2 regions of the Pseudoalteromonas sp. R3 genome follow, and region 1 is predicted to be linked to the other one. Evidence: predicted binding sites of a transcription regulator. Region 1 holds the regulator's gene; the other holds the start of a gene.

Region 1 (7,536 bases):
CGCCACAATTCTTGTGCGAAATTGACACTATTATATGTATTTGCATAGCCTAAAGCCGATGACTTTATTTATACATTTGGTAAGCTATTTGATACTATCAGCGCCATTGAATTTAGTAACTTGGCTTAGACTTCATGGTTTTATCGTTTGTCATTCTCATTCTTGGATTCATTGCCCTGGTTTGGAGTGCTGATCGTTTTGTTTATGGCGCAGCGGCTTTAGCCAAAAACCTCGGGGTACCAACGTTAATTGTGGGTTTGACTATCGTTGCAATGGGCTCTTCGGCGCCCGAGATGATGGTAGCAGCGCAGGCGGCGCTTGCTGATAAAACAGACACCGCCGTTGGTAATGCAGTAGGCTCCAACATTGCCAATATTCTAATGGTGCTCGGGATTACCGCGTTGTTGCGCCCGCTCGGTGTTAGTTCAGGGATACTAAAACGAGAAATGCCATTGCTGGTGCTCGTCTCTCTGGCCGCCTGGCTGATAATCAGCAATAACTATTTCAGCGCAACAGAAGGCTGGCTGCTGCTAGGCGGCTTTTTTGCCTTCATTGGTGGCCTCATTTATATTTCCAAAAACAGTAAAGGAGATCAGGAAGACCCATTGGTCTCGGAGGCCTGTGATGAAGTGCCTGACGACGTACCAATGAGTAAAGCACTATTTTGGTTAGTCGTCGGTATGGTGCTACTACCGATCAGTGCCGACTACCTGGTTGATTCCGCTGTAGACATCGCAAAATACTTCGGGATGAGTGATTTGCTGATTGGCCTGACAATTATTGCCATTGGCACTAGTCTGCCCGAACTTGCTGCATGTGTTGCAGGCGTACTTAAAAATGAAGACGATCTGGCGTTAGGTAATATTATCGGCTCGAACATTTTCAATATCCTGGCGGTCCTATCTATCGCTGGCATATTAAATCCAGCCGAATTGGACAGTAACATTGCTAACCGGGACATATATGTCATGCTGGCCGCAACAGCTGCATTGGTACTGATGAGCCTGAGCCTGAAAGGTCGCCGACAGATCAATCGTATTGAAGGTGGTTTGCTCTTGAGCGCTTTCGCCGGTTATATGTACTTCATTATTTAAGGAAGCAGCATGAACACCCACAATTTTATTGGCTCTGCCAAACAAGTCCTGGAGATAGAAAAGCAGGCTATTGAAGAAATTACCCAGTATATTGACACCCAGTTTGCCGCGGCTTGTGAACTCATGTTGCAGTGTCGTGGTCGTATAATTGTCGTTGGTATGGGCAAGTCTGGTCATATTGGTAATAAAATTGCTGCAACACTGGCCAGCACAGGTACACCTGCGTTTTTTGTTCACCCAGGTGAAGCAAGCCATGGTGATTTGGGGATGATCACGGCAGATGACGTTGTGCTACTGATCTCTAATTCTGGGGAAACCCATGAAGTGCTGGCCATTGTGCCTGTGATTAAACGCATTGGCGCACAGATCATCAGTATGACAGGCAGCGCTGAGTCAAGTATGGCCAAGCTGGCAGATATTCACCTGTGTATTAAAGTATCAAAGGAAGCCTGCCCGCTGGGGCTAGCGCCGACAGCTAGTACCACTGCAACTCTGGTAATGGGAGATGCATTGGCGGTGGCATTACTGGAAGCTCGGGGTTTTACAGCAGACGATTTTGCTCTGTCTCACCCCGGTGGCAGCTTGGGAAAACGTCTGCTGCTAACACTCGCAGATGTGATGCACTCTGGCAAAGCGGTCCCTATTGTGGCCCAAGGCTGCACTATAACTGACGCTTTATTTGAAATGTCAGGTAAAGGTCTGGGTATGACAACCATTGTCGATGATAAAGGTCAGCTTAGGGGCTTGTTCACAGATGGGGACTTACGTCGTATTATTGAACAACGGCTTGATTTGCATAACACTTTAATCGAGTCCGTGATGACGAGGCACTGTACAACAGTGAGACAGGATATGTTGGCAGCAGAAGCACTACATATCATGGAGAAAAAACGCATCAATGGTCTCATCGTTATTGATGAGCAAGGCTGCCCAATCGGCGCGTTAAATATGCAAGACTTACTGCGAGCAGGAGTATTATAAATGCTGTTTTCTGACCTATACCAGCCCATTGACGATGCAGTTGTTCGTAAAGCGCAGGCAATTAAACTCCTGATCTGTGATATCGATGGTGTATTTTCTGATGGCCGTATTTATCTGGGCAATCAAGGTGAGGAGCTTAAAGCCTTCAATACTAAAGATGGCTTTGGGATCAAAGCACTGATCAACGGTGGCGTTGAAGTTGCCGTGATCACTGGCCGTCATTCACAGATAGTTAAGCAACGTATGACTAGCCTCAACGTAAAATACATCTATCAGGGGATGGAGGATAAGTTGCAAGGTTACGCCGAGTTGAAAGATAAGTTGCAACTTGCAGACCATGAGGTTGCTTACATTGGCGATGATGCCCCAGATTTACCCGTGATGCTAAAGGTCGGCCTGTCTGTTGCAGTGAATGATGCACACCCCATGGTACTCCGCCAGGCTGACTATACCACCTTGTTGCCCGGCGGCTATGGTGCAGTGCGTGAACTGACTGATTTGCTGTTGCTGTGTCAGAATAAGCCCTTAGGATATGAAGGCAGCAGTGTATGACCGTACTTCGTGTCCTATTACTCTTTGCATTCAGTCTGACCATGCTTTGGCTGTGGTATCCTTATTTAACGCAATCGGGTCAAACAGCACCGCAATCAGAAGAAGTATTGGCCAAACCTGACTACGTCGCGCTCGATCTTAAGCAGACCAATTATGCCGAGAATGGCCAGCTTAGCTACCAAATCACCGCGGACAGAATGGAGCTTTATCAGGAACTCGGCTTCAGCCACTTTACTGCGCCCATCTTTACACTTCACAATGATCAGCAAAACTGGCAACTAAAAGCCAATGAAGCCACTTTGTATGGCAACAACACGCTGATCCTAGAGGGCAAGGTACAAGCCACAAACCTCACTGACAATGCGATGATTAAGCATATCAACGCCGATCATGTACAGGTCGATATAAATGAAAAGCACATGCGCTCTGAACATCCGGTTGAAATTACCGGGCCCAACTTAACGATTTCAGGTAAAGGCCTGGTGGCCGATCTCAATACCGAAATCATTGAACTCATCAACCACACTAAAACGATTTATTATGAGCAATAAATTAACTTATTCCCTGTTCCTTCTGTGCACCTTAAGTGCTTTTCATCCAAGCGCTTATGCCGAAGATACGGTAGCCGACCAGGTCATTATCAGCTCGGGAACTCAGCTGGCCCAATTGCAAACCAACATTGGCGTATTTGAAGAGAATGTTGAAATCATCCATGGTGACCGAACAATTTTGGCAGATCGTCTCGAGGTCCATCGCAGAGAAGAGCTGGGTAAAAACAAGCAGCTGCTGGTTGCTACAGGTAGCCCGGCGGTGTTTCAAGAGCGCCAGGCAGATGGCTCACTACTAAAAGCAACCGCCAAAGAAGTACGTTATGATGTGGCAAACCGTATGCTGACCATCAAAGGCGGAGCAGAAATAAGTCAGGCGGGTCAGAAAATCAGCGCACAAACCATAGTCTATGATATGGAGAAAAAGCTGATCAGCGCGCAACGGGGCGATCAAGAGAAAAATCGTGTAAGAACCATTCTTTTACCCGAAAAAGAGAGCAGTAAAAATTCACAAAAGAAGGGTAATCCGTGAGCAAGTTAACAGCCACAGCACTGGCCAAGAGCTACAAAGGCAGACAAGTTGTCAAAAACGTCGAATTGAGCGTTGAAGCTGGCAGCATTGTTGGCCTCCTTGGCCCTAATGGTGCAGGTAAAACCACGACCTTTTACATGATCGTCGGCCTGGTGCCCAGTGACAAAGGCAGCATTCACATTGATGATCAAGATATTACCTTGCTGCCTATGCACAGCCGGGCAAGGTTAGGCATTGGTTACCTGCCTCAAGAGTCCTCTATTTTTCGCAAACTGACCGTCTATCAGAATCTGATGGCCATTTTGGAAACCCGTAAGGAGCTCAATAAAGAGCAGCGGGAAGTCATCCTCAACGAGTTATTAGATGAATTTAATATCCAGCATATTCGGGATAGCCAGGGCATGGCCTTGTCGGGTGGTGAACGTCGCCGGGTAGAAATTGCACGTGCCCTTGCGGCAGATCCAAAATTTATCTTATTGGATGAGCCTTTCGCTGGCGTTGATCCCATTTCGGTGTTAGATATAAAGAAAATTATAGAACACTTAAAAAACCGCGGCATAGGCGTGCTGATCACCGACCACAATGTACGTGAAACGCTGGACGTCTGTGAGAAAGCTTATATAGTGTCACATGGTGAACTGATAGCAGCAGGCACCCCGGAGCATGTTCTGGCCGATCAAACCGTGCGGGATGTCTACCTAGGTGAGCAATTCAGGCTATAGTTATAAGATTAGAAGTAAATAACAAAAAGGATTGTTAGAGATACATGAGGCAATCGCTACAGCTGCGCATGGGGCAGCAACTGACAATGACACCACAGCTGCAACAGGCTATTCGTCTGTTACAGTTGAGTACGCTAGATCTCCAACAAGAAATCCAAGAAGCGCTTGATAGCAATCCTTTGTTGGAAGTGGAAGAAGGTGAGTCTGAATCACACGATAATGAAACACAGTCCAAATCGGATACTGAGTTAGAACAACATGCGACCAATGATAATGACAGCTTTGAGGACTCGGCTGTCAGTGACTACGAACAAGACAGCGATGCTGCATTAAACAAAGACACTGTGAGTGACGATCTGGCAATGGACGTCACCTGGGATGAGTACATCAGTGCCGCCCCGGCAAGCAGCTCAGGCCCTATGCCTGAAGATGAAACCATCTATCAGGGTAAAACCACAGAGACGCTGCAAGAATACATGATGTGGCAACTAGAGCTCACCCCCTTTAGTCCAACTGACAGGGCCATCGCCCTGGCAATAGTCGAAGCCGTTGACGATGCAGGTCTGCTGACTATCAGCTGCGAAGACATTGTTGAGAGCATGAATCAGGATAATGATGAAGAACTGATAGAATTGGATGAAGTCGAAGCAGTACTAAAACGTGTTCAATTATTTGATCCCGTCGGTATTGCTGCGCGCAGCTTGCAAGAGTGTCTGTGTATCCAGCTCAATCAGTTTGACTCTGCCACTCCCTGGCTCTCTCAAACCAAAGAAATTCTGACAGAACATATCGATCTACTCGCAAGTCGTGACTACCGAACTTTGATGAAAAAGACTAAGCTCAAAGAAGCTGAGCTTAAAGAAGTCATGACCCTGATCCACAGTCTTAATCCAAAACCTGCCGCCAGCATAGTGCAAGAAGAGGCCGACTATGTAATCCCGGATGTTTCGGTCAAAAAGGTGAAAGGTCGCTGGGTTGTTGAACTAAACCCGGACTCTATGCCGAAGATCAGAGTAAACGATCACTACGCTGCAATGTCCCGTTCAGTAAAGTCGAGCACTGACAGCCAGTTTATCCGCTCGCACTTGCAAGAGGCAAAATGGTTTATTAAAAGTCTCGAAAGCCGCAATGAAACTTTATTGAAAGTTACCAATTGCATTGTGCAACAACAACAGGCATTCTTTGAACATGGCCCCGAGGCAATGAAGCCGATGGTACTCAATGATGTGGCCGAAATGGTCGACATGCATGAGTCCACGATTTCACGTGTAACAACGCAAAAGTATATGCACACGCCACGCGGTATTTATGAGTTGAAGTATTTCTTCTCAAGCCATGTCAGCACTGAAAACGGAGGAGAATGCTCTTCGACAGCAATCAGAGCATTGATCAAAAAGCTAATTGCCGCAGAAAACACAGCTAAGCCATTAAGTGACAGCAAAATTGCGGATGTATTGGCAGATCAAGGGATCAAAGTGGCTAGACGTACAATTGCCAAATACCGAGAGTCTTTGGCTATCCCACCGTCGAATCAGCGTAAAAGCTTGATTTAGACGTAACTACAGAAGGAAAATGCTTATGCAACTAAATTTAACTGGTCGACATGTAGAAATCACCGATTCGTTAAGAGACTATGTAACAAACAAGTTTGCGAAGCTAGAAAGGCACTTTGATCACATCAATAACGTGCATGTAATCCTAGATGTCGAAAAGCTCATTCAAAAAGCAGAAGCCACATTACATGTGAACGGGGGGGAGATCTTCGCCTCAACCGAGCACCGGGATATGTATGCCGCAATAGACGGACTTATCGATAAGCTTGATCGCCAAGTGATTAAGCACAAAGAGAAGCTAACTCGACACTAATCATGAAACTAAGCTCATTGATTTCACAGGACTGCAGCAAAGCTGCGGTCCTTTTTAATAGCAAAAAACGCATCTTAGAATACATCAGCGAGTTGGCTCACAGCCAGCTGCCTGATAGCAATGCCCATGACATCCTGGATGCCCTACTCAGTAGAGAAAAACTTGGCAGCACAGGAATAGGCAAAGGGATTGCATTACCCCACGGTCGCCTTTCAGGGATCGATAAAGTAGTCGCTATGCTCCTCGTGAATCAACAAGGCATTGCCTTTGATGCCATCGACAATCAACCCGTCGACATTTTTGTGGCACTCATCGTACCGGAAGGAGAAAATCAACAACATTTGCAGACCTTGGCAACAATCGCTGATAAACTTAAAAACAAGGTGTTTTGTAAACGTATCAGGCAAGCTCACGATGATCAGGAGTTATTCTCGATAATTGAAGAGTTTGACAACTAACGGAGAGTGTTTGTGCAGCTAATTATTGTCAGTGGTCGTTCTGGCTCGGGAAAGTCGGTCGCCCTTCGCGTACTGGAGGACTTGGGTTACTACTGCGCCGATAATATCCCTGTCAACCTGCTGCCCGCTTTAGTGCGCAGTGTGTCAGACAGCTATGATAAAATTGCCGTAAGCGTGGACGTACGTAACCTGCCAAAAGATCAGCAAGAACTCGACGACATTTTGGAATATTTACCCGGATTTGCGGAACCTAATATTTTTTATCTGGACAGTGAAGACCAAATCCTGATCCGTCGCTTTTCTGAAACACGTCGCCTACACCCGCTATCACTGGCGGATCTGTCACTGGACAAAGCAATAAAAAAAGAAAAAGAGCTGCTTGACCCGCTTATCCGTCGCGCCAACATTACCATTGATACCACAGATATGAGCATTCACCAGTTGGCAGAGCGGATCCGGGAAAAAATCCTGGGTAAAAAAGACAAACAATTAATTATCACCTTTGAATCTTTTGGCTTTAAACATGGTATTCCAAAAGAAGCTGATTACGTATTTGATGCTCGTTTTCTACCTAACCCTCACTGGGAACCTGAACTTAAGCCTTTGACTGGACTAGACAAACCCGTTATTGATTATTTGGCCAGTCACAGTCTGGTGCAAAAGTTTACCTGGCAAATACAAACCTTTGTGCAAACCTGGTTACCGCATCTGGAGCGCAATAACCGCAGCTACCTGACCATTTCAATTGGCTGTACTGGTGGTCAACACCGCTCTGTTTATCTG
Region 2 (7,536 bases), 640 kb from region 1:
AGTACTGCTTGTTTCTTTGGCGAGAAGAGCGTACCACTTTCAGTAGTTGGCTTCCTCTTCTATGCGTTACCATGAATGTCGCACTTATTATCTGAAATCAGGTGCAGCCTCCAGGCTAATCTGGAAACCGAATGCTTATCAGATGTTATCGTCACCACTGATGGATGTTCAGTTTGGCTATCGTCGCGACAATAAAGAAGATACTAATTACTACTCTATGCTTGGTGCACAGGACCTGGCGTTCTGGAATGTCGAGTACTTTGTTTCAGGCACAGACGGCGCTGTTGTCGATCAGGGACGCCTCAAAGGCAAGCGCGAAGATGGAAAAGGCCGCCTGTTAGGCGAGCTCAAAGCCACGCAGGTCGAGGTGGGCGATATTCTTGCGACGCACATTGGCGCCGGGCAACCCTCAGGACAAGGTGTCGGAGTGCGTGTTGCCGATAAGCCTCTGCACAATGAAACTCAGGAACAAAGCGTACAGATCAGTGGTTCAGTTCAAGCTGGCTGGGACGTTGAACTGTATCATAATGGCCTGTTAGTCGCACAGCAGCTTCAGATCCAAACGGGTCGCTATGATTTTGACCGTATCCCCCTGTATTTTGGTAGCAATCAGTTTGAGCTGGTCAAATATGGTCCCCAGGGGCAAGTCGAGCGTGAACAGCGCAGCTATTTTGTGGAAGGGACTGGACTGGACAGCGGTCAGGGCTATTTTGATGTGTCAGTAACCGATGTGGGAGGTTCGGTGTTTAACAATGACTCCGCACCAACGTCTCGTTCTGGTTGGCAGTTTGATGGTCGCTACGACATCGGTATTTCTGAAGCTCTGTCGGCATATGCGGGTATCTCACAGGCTTTAACGAATGAGTCGCAGACAGAGCGTGTCCTGACGGCTGGTGGTACGTTGAGCCTGTGGAAAAAAATGCTGCTAAATCTGGACTTATCCCACGACAGTGACACCCAGCACCAGGCGCAACTCAGTGCCAGAACAGAGTGGGCCGGGCAGGCCATTAGCACCAGCTGGCAAACACAACGACGGCGGCTCACCAGTGGGCAAACGGGAGAAGAATACCGCCACAGTCAGGGTTTGAATATGGTTATGTCGGGGTCGGTTGATGTATTTGACAAGCCACTGTCTTATCAGAATCAGATACAGTGGAATCGCACCGATCAGGGCAGCGAATACACAGTATTGACCAATCGGGTGGGGATGTCGTTTGGCCGTGTGAACATCAGCAATCAGCTGCAACGTCAATCCAGCAGTTCTGCTGCAGAGCATGCAACCGCAGGTCAGCTGCGATTTCAAACCCGTTTAGGTCGCGTCTTTGGGCGGCTGATTTTAGACTATGATTTACATCCATACAGCGAACTAACGGCTTATGAAACAAGATTCTACCGCAGTCTGAACGAGCAGTTTAACGTTGAGCTGAGCTTTCGGGAAACACTGGACACCGACTACCAAAAGAGTGAATTAGGGCTGAACTGGCTGGGTGATAAAATACGCCTTAACAGCCAGTTGAGCTACGACAGTGATGATGAGTGGGAGCTGGGAGTCAATGGTCAGTTCAGTTTCGGCTATCACAACGAGAGCGAACAATTGTTAGTGAGTCAGCGGCGACTGGCGAGCAATGGGGCAGTGCTGGTTAAAGTCTATCTGGATCATAATGCCAATGGGATATTTGATGCGGATGATGAAGTGGTGCCTGATGTGCGGATCCGGGCGTTGCAAAATTATATGCAGGGCAAAACCGATGAGCAGGGGCTGGTACTGCTTAGTGGTATGCCAGTTAACCAAAAAACCGATATGGTGATTGATACTCAGAGTCTCGAAATGCCTTTTGTTATCCCTGCAAGTGAAGGGGTGGCAATCACGCCAAGGCGCGGCTATGTGGAGTACCTTGAATTCCCCTTGTGAACACCAGCGAAATAGAGGGAGTGGTGTATCAACAAACGGACACTGACAATGCGCCCCTGCCTTATGCTGAAGTGACTTTAATCGATGAACAGGGGCAAGAAGCGGCCAAAACAGAGGCTGCATATGATGGATATTATGTATTTACGGGGGTTAAGCCAGGCCGCTATCAGGCAAAAGTGACAAGTGCTGCCAGGCGTGGTCTGACACATAGTGATCAGGTTGAGGTGGTCCTGTCGGAGCAGGGCGATGTGCTGGTGGAAGTGGATTTGCAGTTGGCACCACAGTCGACTAAAGCCGTCACAGTTCTTTCTGTGGGGCGTTTTACGTCACTGGCGGTTTTAAAAACTTATGCGCTGTTGCTCCGTCAACGTCATCGTAGTTTGATACCGGAGCCTCCATTTTATGTTTTTGATGATCAAGCCAAGTCCTATATGTTGGGGGTCGCGTTCATTTACCAGGGCGCAGATACCACACAATTGCAGCAACGTTGCGAGTCATTGCAAAACGCTGGCGTTCCCTGTCAGCTTGAAAACACACAACTGAAGTTATAAGAGGAGTAAGCGATGAAGTTATATTCTTTTCTGGTATGGCCCTTGCTGTTTGTGCTCAGTGGCTGTGCAAGTACAGGTCAGGATGAGCAGCGTGTTGCTCAACTTGAGCAACAACTGGCTCAGCTGCACACTGACGTTGAAGAAATAAAGCGCAGTATAGAGCAGTGGCAGCAGGTTGCGCCTCAGGTTAGTGAGCTGTTAAGTATTGAGCAGGATCTGAATTTACTGACAACACAACTGCAGCTGGCACTGGCACCATCTGCTCAACCCGCAGGCAATGTTATGGTTACAACAGTACCAAAGTCTCCCAGTATTGTTGAACAACCGCAAAGCACAGATGGCGGCCTTGCTGCACGGCCAGCGTTTAGCGAGAACAGGGAAGCTGCGAAGGAGGCACGTGGTGTGAAGCCAAAGTTACCTGCAAAAACAGACAAAGCAGAGTTTGCAGTTCAGCTGGCATCAACCAGAAAGCAAAGTCAGCTAAAAACGGTTCATCAGCGGCTGATTAAAAGTTATCCGCCGTTACAGGAACAACCGGTGAACGTTGAGCAAGTCGAAATTCGTGGGCAAAGATATTTTCGGCTGAAACTTGGCGCGTTTGAAAATAAAGCGCAAGGTCAGGCGCTGTGCGACAAGCTAAAACCATTTCACCCACAATGTCTGCTGAGTCATTACACAGACAATCCAATCACTTTATAGTGCCTATTATCAGCATTGTGGATCGCTTTTTGCATTTATTTGGTCAAATAGAAAGAGGTGATCATTATGCAATTTCCTGCTGTGATAGCCGCACTGGCCCTGTCGGTGCTGCTCAGTGGCTGCGCTGGAATCATGAAGACGCAGCAACAAAAGAAAGTGGAACAAGCGCCACCCTTGCCGACATTGCATCAATACATGGGGCAACTTGCTGCCGCTTTGGGGGAGCATAGTCGCCCTTTGAAACCTGGCGCCACGGTTGCCGTCACGAGCTTTTATCTGGCTGATCAACTTGGTAATGCCGTAGCAAGCAATCAGGGCAGTGGTCTTAGTACTCAGGTTCAGGAAAGCTTGATCAGTTATGTGACGCAAATGGGCCTGGAAGTGGTGGAGTTTCGGCTACAGCGCACTTTAACTTTGTCGGATAGTGCCGATAACCTATTAAACCGTGATATTGCCCTGCTACGCGAGCGTCATAAATTTGACCTGGCTTTGACGGGCACCATCAGTGAAAGCCACGACCATTACACGATCAATGCTCGATTGATCACTATGCTTGATAGTCGCACTGCATCCGCTGCGACCATCTCTGTGCCCAAAGCAATTTTGTGGGGCAATGAAAAAGCTCAAATGCGAGATGGCAAGTTGCATCGCGGCCAGTATTAGTGGAGACAAAGATGAAAAAATCTGTGATAGCGCTTATGTTACCAACCCTGTCCCTATTTGGGTGCGCACAACTGGGTATGACAAAGCATCAGCAAACGACGTCAGCGCCAGGCCAGTTCAATGCGTCAGAGCAGTTTCAGGCCCATCCCAGAGGCGTGCAACAAATGACCGTATCACAACGCATGGCGGCCAAAAATGTAACTCATTATGTGCAGAAGCTAATGCAGGACATGGTGAGCAATGTTAAGTACATAAATGATCAGACGCCGGTAGCTGTATCCAGCTTTGTCTTTCTGGATGAAGACTTTAACCATGCTACTTTATTGGGCAATCAGATTGCCGAAAGCTTTATTCATGAGCTGCACAACTTTGGTGTGCCCGTGATTGACTTTAAGACGACGGACTTCATGCGGGTTACCAAACACGGCGACTTTATTTTTAGCCGCGACTTTTTGGAATTGTCTGATGAACTGCCGTTCAAATATGTTCTGGCCGGCACCTTATCTAATCACCAGGGCGGGATCTTGGTCAATGCCCGTATTGTTGGGATGCAAAGTAAGGTTGTGGTCGGCACTGCACAAGGGTTCCTGCCTCAGGCCGTAGTGAATGCACTCAGAGATGGCGCGATGCATGAAGGGATCCGGCTACAACGAGCGGGTGAATGATCATGAAAACGCACATTCTCAGTGGGCTAACGCTGGCGATATTGCTGTTGAGCGGCTGTCAGATGGTGGGCTCACAGCCAGCCCCGCAAACAGTGACCACAACACCTATGGCACCTAAAGTCGCCAAGTTTCGTGAAATAGAAGTGCTGTATGAAGCATTGGAGGAGCAGGCGCCAGACGCTGAGCACCCCGTCGATCCTGGATTTGTGAGCGAACGTCATCGAAAACAGGTGGCAAACTATGCCTCTCAGATAGCACTGGAGCTGTCTGACTCATTGCTGGGTGTTCACCCCCATTCTGTGGCCGTCACCAGTTTTGTCAGCTTTGACGATACGCTCAGAAGCAGCAATCAGCTTGGCAATCAATTGGCTGAAAACCTGATACACGCATTTCAAAAACTGGGTTATGCAGCCCTTGATTTTAAATCACAGCAACAGATCCAGGTGACTCGAGGTGGAGACTTCTTTTTTTCTCGGGACAGCAGAGCCTTACCCGGTAAGCCTGATCCGAGTCATGTATTGTCCGGTACTATGATCTATCGGGATCGGGGTGTAGAAGTCAATGCACGGTTACTGGATTTTGAAAGCCGATTGGTGGTTGCCAGCTGTATGGTAACTATCCCGTATTTCGTCTTAGATCCCAGTGCAACCGCATCACGTTGATCGTTAAGCGGCAAAGTGCTGGCTCTTTGCCTTTGCCGTTTCTCTAATCTATCGAATACATCATTTAAATTTTATTAAGAATCAATCGGTTGACCAATTGTCCGAAAACGCTTAGTATTTTCCAAAGCGACACGGCCTCTTAGTTAAATGGATATAACAGTCCCCTCCTAAGGGATAGTTGCAGGTTCGATTCCTGCAGGGGCCGCCAGCGTTTTTCTCTTATAAATCAATTCTGATATAGCAATCACACCTCAGTAGAAACGACCAAAATGGTATAGTTAATCCAAATTATTGGTGGGATTATTAATCCTCACTGTGTGTTTTGTCGAAGTAGTGCGCTTACAGCGCAAAGTCTTCCTGTTTCTGTACCATGACCTCTACTAAATCATTGATCTGAATATTATTCAGTGGCCGCTCTGAGATGTTTTCTGCAATCGCATTTTGCGCATTGACCTGAATAATACGCACCTGGTTGAGGGTTTTGATGCTTTGTGGGAAAAACTGATTGGTCGTGCCCTGCATATCTCGTCGATGAGAAATGGTGAGCAGCTGTCCTGCTTCAAGGCCGTGATTACGGCCAAGATTAATCACTAACTTGCCTTGCTCACGATGCAATATCTTACCTTTACTGGGTAAGCATGACAGTGCAGAGTCCAGATCCTGCGCCACGCTGTTAAAGACGCTCTGGATTTGCTTGGCATAGTTGGTACGCCAAAAGGTATCGCTGTAGACATCAACAATCTTGGTTTTTTCAAAAGGCCAGACGCCACTGACGGCATAGTGTTTTTGCCAGACCTTGTCACGCGTCAGGGCATCAAATGCAACAAAGTCGATTTTAAAGCTGCGCACGTATTCCTCATCCTGCCAGAATGCGTAGTCATCGTTGGTTTTATCTCCTGCTGCAACGTCCGTGATCTGGCTCATTAGCACATATTGGCTATTGCTTAGGGTGGTCAAAGAGTCAATCAGCTGTCCATCGTATTCAAAACGTTGGGTAAAAAACGGCCGTGCATTGATTGCATGATCCAGGTACGGAATTGGTTTTACGGTAAGATTGCGCTGTGCCAGTGTATGATAAAGTCGCTCACTGCTGGCTTTTGCGATGTCAAAAATTTGACCCAGTCTGGCCTGATGAGGCTGGATCAGCTGGCTTTGTGTAATGGTTACTTGTTTTGCAATCGCCGCTTGTGCGCACTGCTCCAGCTTGGGAAAAATATCCAGATGCAAAGTGACACTGACGATCCCATCTTGCTTTTGTTCGGAAACGAGGTTGATTTGCTGGATCTCGCCATGGCTTTTGATCTTGATTTGATCTTGCGTTAATACCCCGTCGGCCAGTGTGGTGACGCTAGATACTGTGGCGCCAGAGAAGATTAACGCCTGAGTAATGGCATCCTGTACGGCTTCCTGGCGTGCTTCTGCCAGATCTTCTGTGTGTGCATTGGCGTAGCCCGTGACCTCAAACCACTCTGCACTGGCCCCAAAGCTGGCGGTGGCCAGTAACACACTCATAATACGCGACAATTTCATGACTTTATTACCGAACTTTAAGCAAATCTCTTAACTAACCGAGCAAGTCTCGTGCCAAAGGTTTTGGCAAGGTTTGTGCATAAAGATTTGTTACTTGATGATATGGCAAATGTGCCACACAGAGGAGTTACCCTATGAATCAGTTTAGAGTGCTTTGGCATCAACGGGTAGTCAACCTGCTCAAATCCTGTGTTGTTGCAACGGCACTGGGTCTGGCGGGATGCAGCTCTATCATAGACAAGCATGTTGAATACAGCTATGTGAAGCCCGACTCTTATCCCGTGCTCAAGGCGGTTGGTTATGCCCCGTTGAGCTCTCAGCCTGGCAGCAGTGAAGGTGAAAAAATGCTGATGGCCATTAAGGTCTCTAAGCTTGAAGCCTACCGCGAGCTTGCAGAGCAGGTGTATGGTCACCGGTTGAGTGCCAGCACCACAGTACAGGGCGCAGTGGCGCAGAATGATGGGTTACGTAGCCAGGTGCAGGGCCTGATCCGAGGCGCCAAAGTCATGAAAAGCTATGCGGTGGGAGATATCTACACCACAGAATTGGAGCTTGATATGAAGCGGGTTTACGATTTGTATATTGGTGAGGTTAAGCCACGTAAGGTGGAGCGTGTCACTTATTACTGAGCCAAGCCTGGCGGGTTAGGTCGGCCAATTATGCCCTTTGCTTTCAGTGTGCCTTCAATTTATACTGTTTAAATATACACATTACCTCTGACAAACAGAGGCGTATTTCAAGGTAAATGGAGGCTGGTCTGTGTTGGACCCAAGAACTGAAGCTCAAAAGGTGCTTAAACGGCTGTGGAGTCACAACCAGTTTCCGGTTGATCCTGTGACTATCTGCAAGTCACT

What was found. Region 1 encodes sigma-54, which starts transcription at its own class of promoters, with help from an activator protein. Its sites were predicted from a motif close to GTTGGCACGNNNNTNGNNT; they were not measured.
Region 2: ELR70_RS09780 (LPP20 family lipoprotein) is a predicted target of sigma-54. The motif match lies at 6,745-6,763, and genes of this name have one in related genera.

Annotation. Positions count from the first base shown of each region.
Region 1 covers NZ_CP034835.1:432,963-440,498, reverse strand. Annotated here, with positions in the region: gene ELR70_RS06885 (calcium/sodium antiporter) at 135-1,094, shown strand; gene ELR70_RS06880 (KpsF/GutQ family sugar-phosphate isomerase) at 1,104-2,075, shown strand; gene kdsC (3-deoxy-manno-octulosonate-8-phosphatase KdsC) at 2,076-2,627, shown strand; gene lptC (LPS export ABC transporter periplasmic protein LptC) at 2,624-3,178, shown strand; gene lptA (lipopolysaccharide transport periplasmic protein LptA) at 3,168-3,707, shown strand; gene lptB (LPS export ABC transporter ATP-binding protein) at 3,704-4,429, shown strand; gene ELR70_RS06855 (RNA polymerase factor sigma-54) at 4,474-5,982, shown strand; gene hpf (ribosome hibernation promoting factor) at 6,008-6,295, shown strand; gene ELR70_RS06845 (PTS sugar transporter subunit IIA) at 6,298-6,753, shown strand; gene rapZ (RNase adapter RapZ) at 6,766-7,536, shown strand, end outside.
Region 2 covers NZ_CP034835.1:1,070,432-1,077,967, forward strand. Annotated here, with positions in the region: gene ELR70_RS09740 (hypothetical protein) at 62-1,912, shown strand; gene ELR70_RS09745 (carboxypeptidase-like regulatory domain-containing protein) at 1,909-2,463, shown strand; gene ELR70_RS09750 (SPOR domain-containing protein) at 2,476-3,162, shown strand; gene ELR70_RS09755 (FlgO family outer membrane protein) at 3,229-3,825, shown strand; gene ELR70_RS09760 (FlgO family outer membrane protein) at 3,837-4,490, shown strand; gene ELR70_RS09765 (FlgO family outer membrane protein) at 4,493-5,152, shown strand; tRNA gene ELR70_RS09770 (tRNA-Arg) at 5,286-5,360, shown strand; gene ELR70_RS09775 (flagellar assembly protein T N-terminal domain-containing protein) at 5,492-6,682, opposite strand; gene ELR70_RS09780 (LPP20 family lipoprotein) at 6,817-7,311, shown strand; gene ELR70_RS09785 (ImmA/IrrE family metallo-endopeptidase) at 7,442-7,536, shown strand, end outside.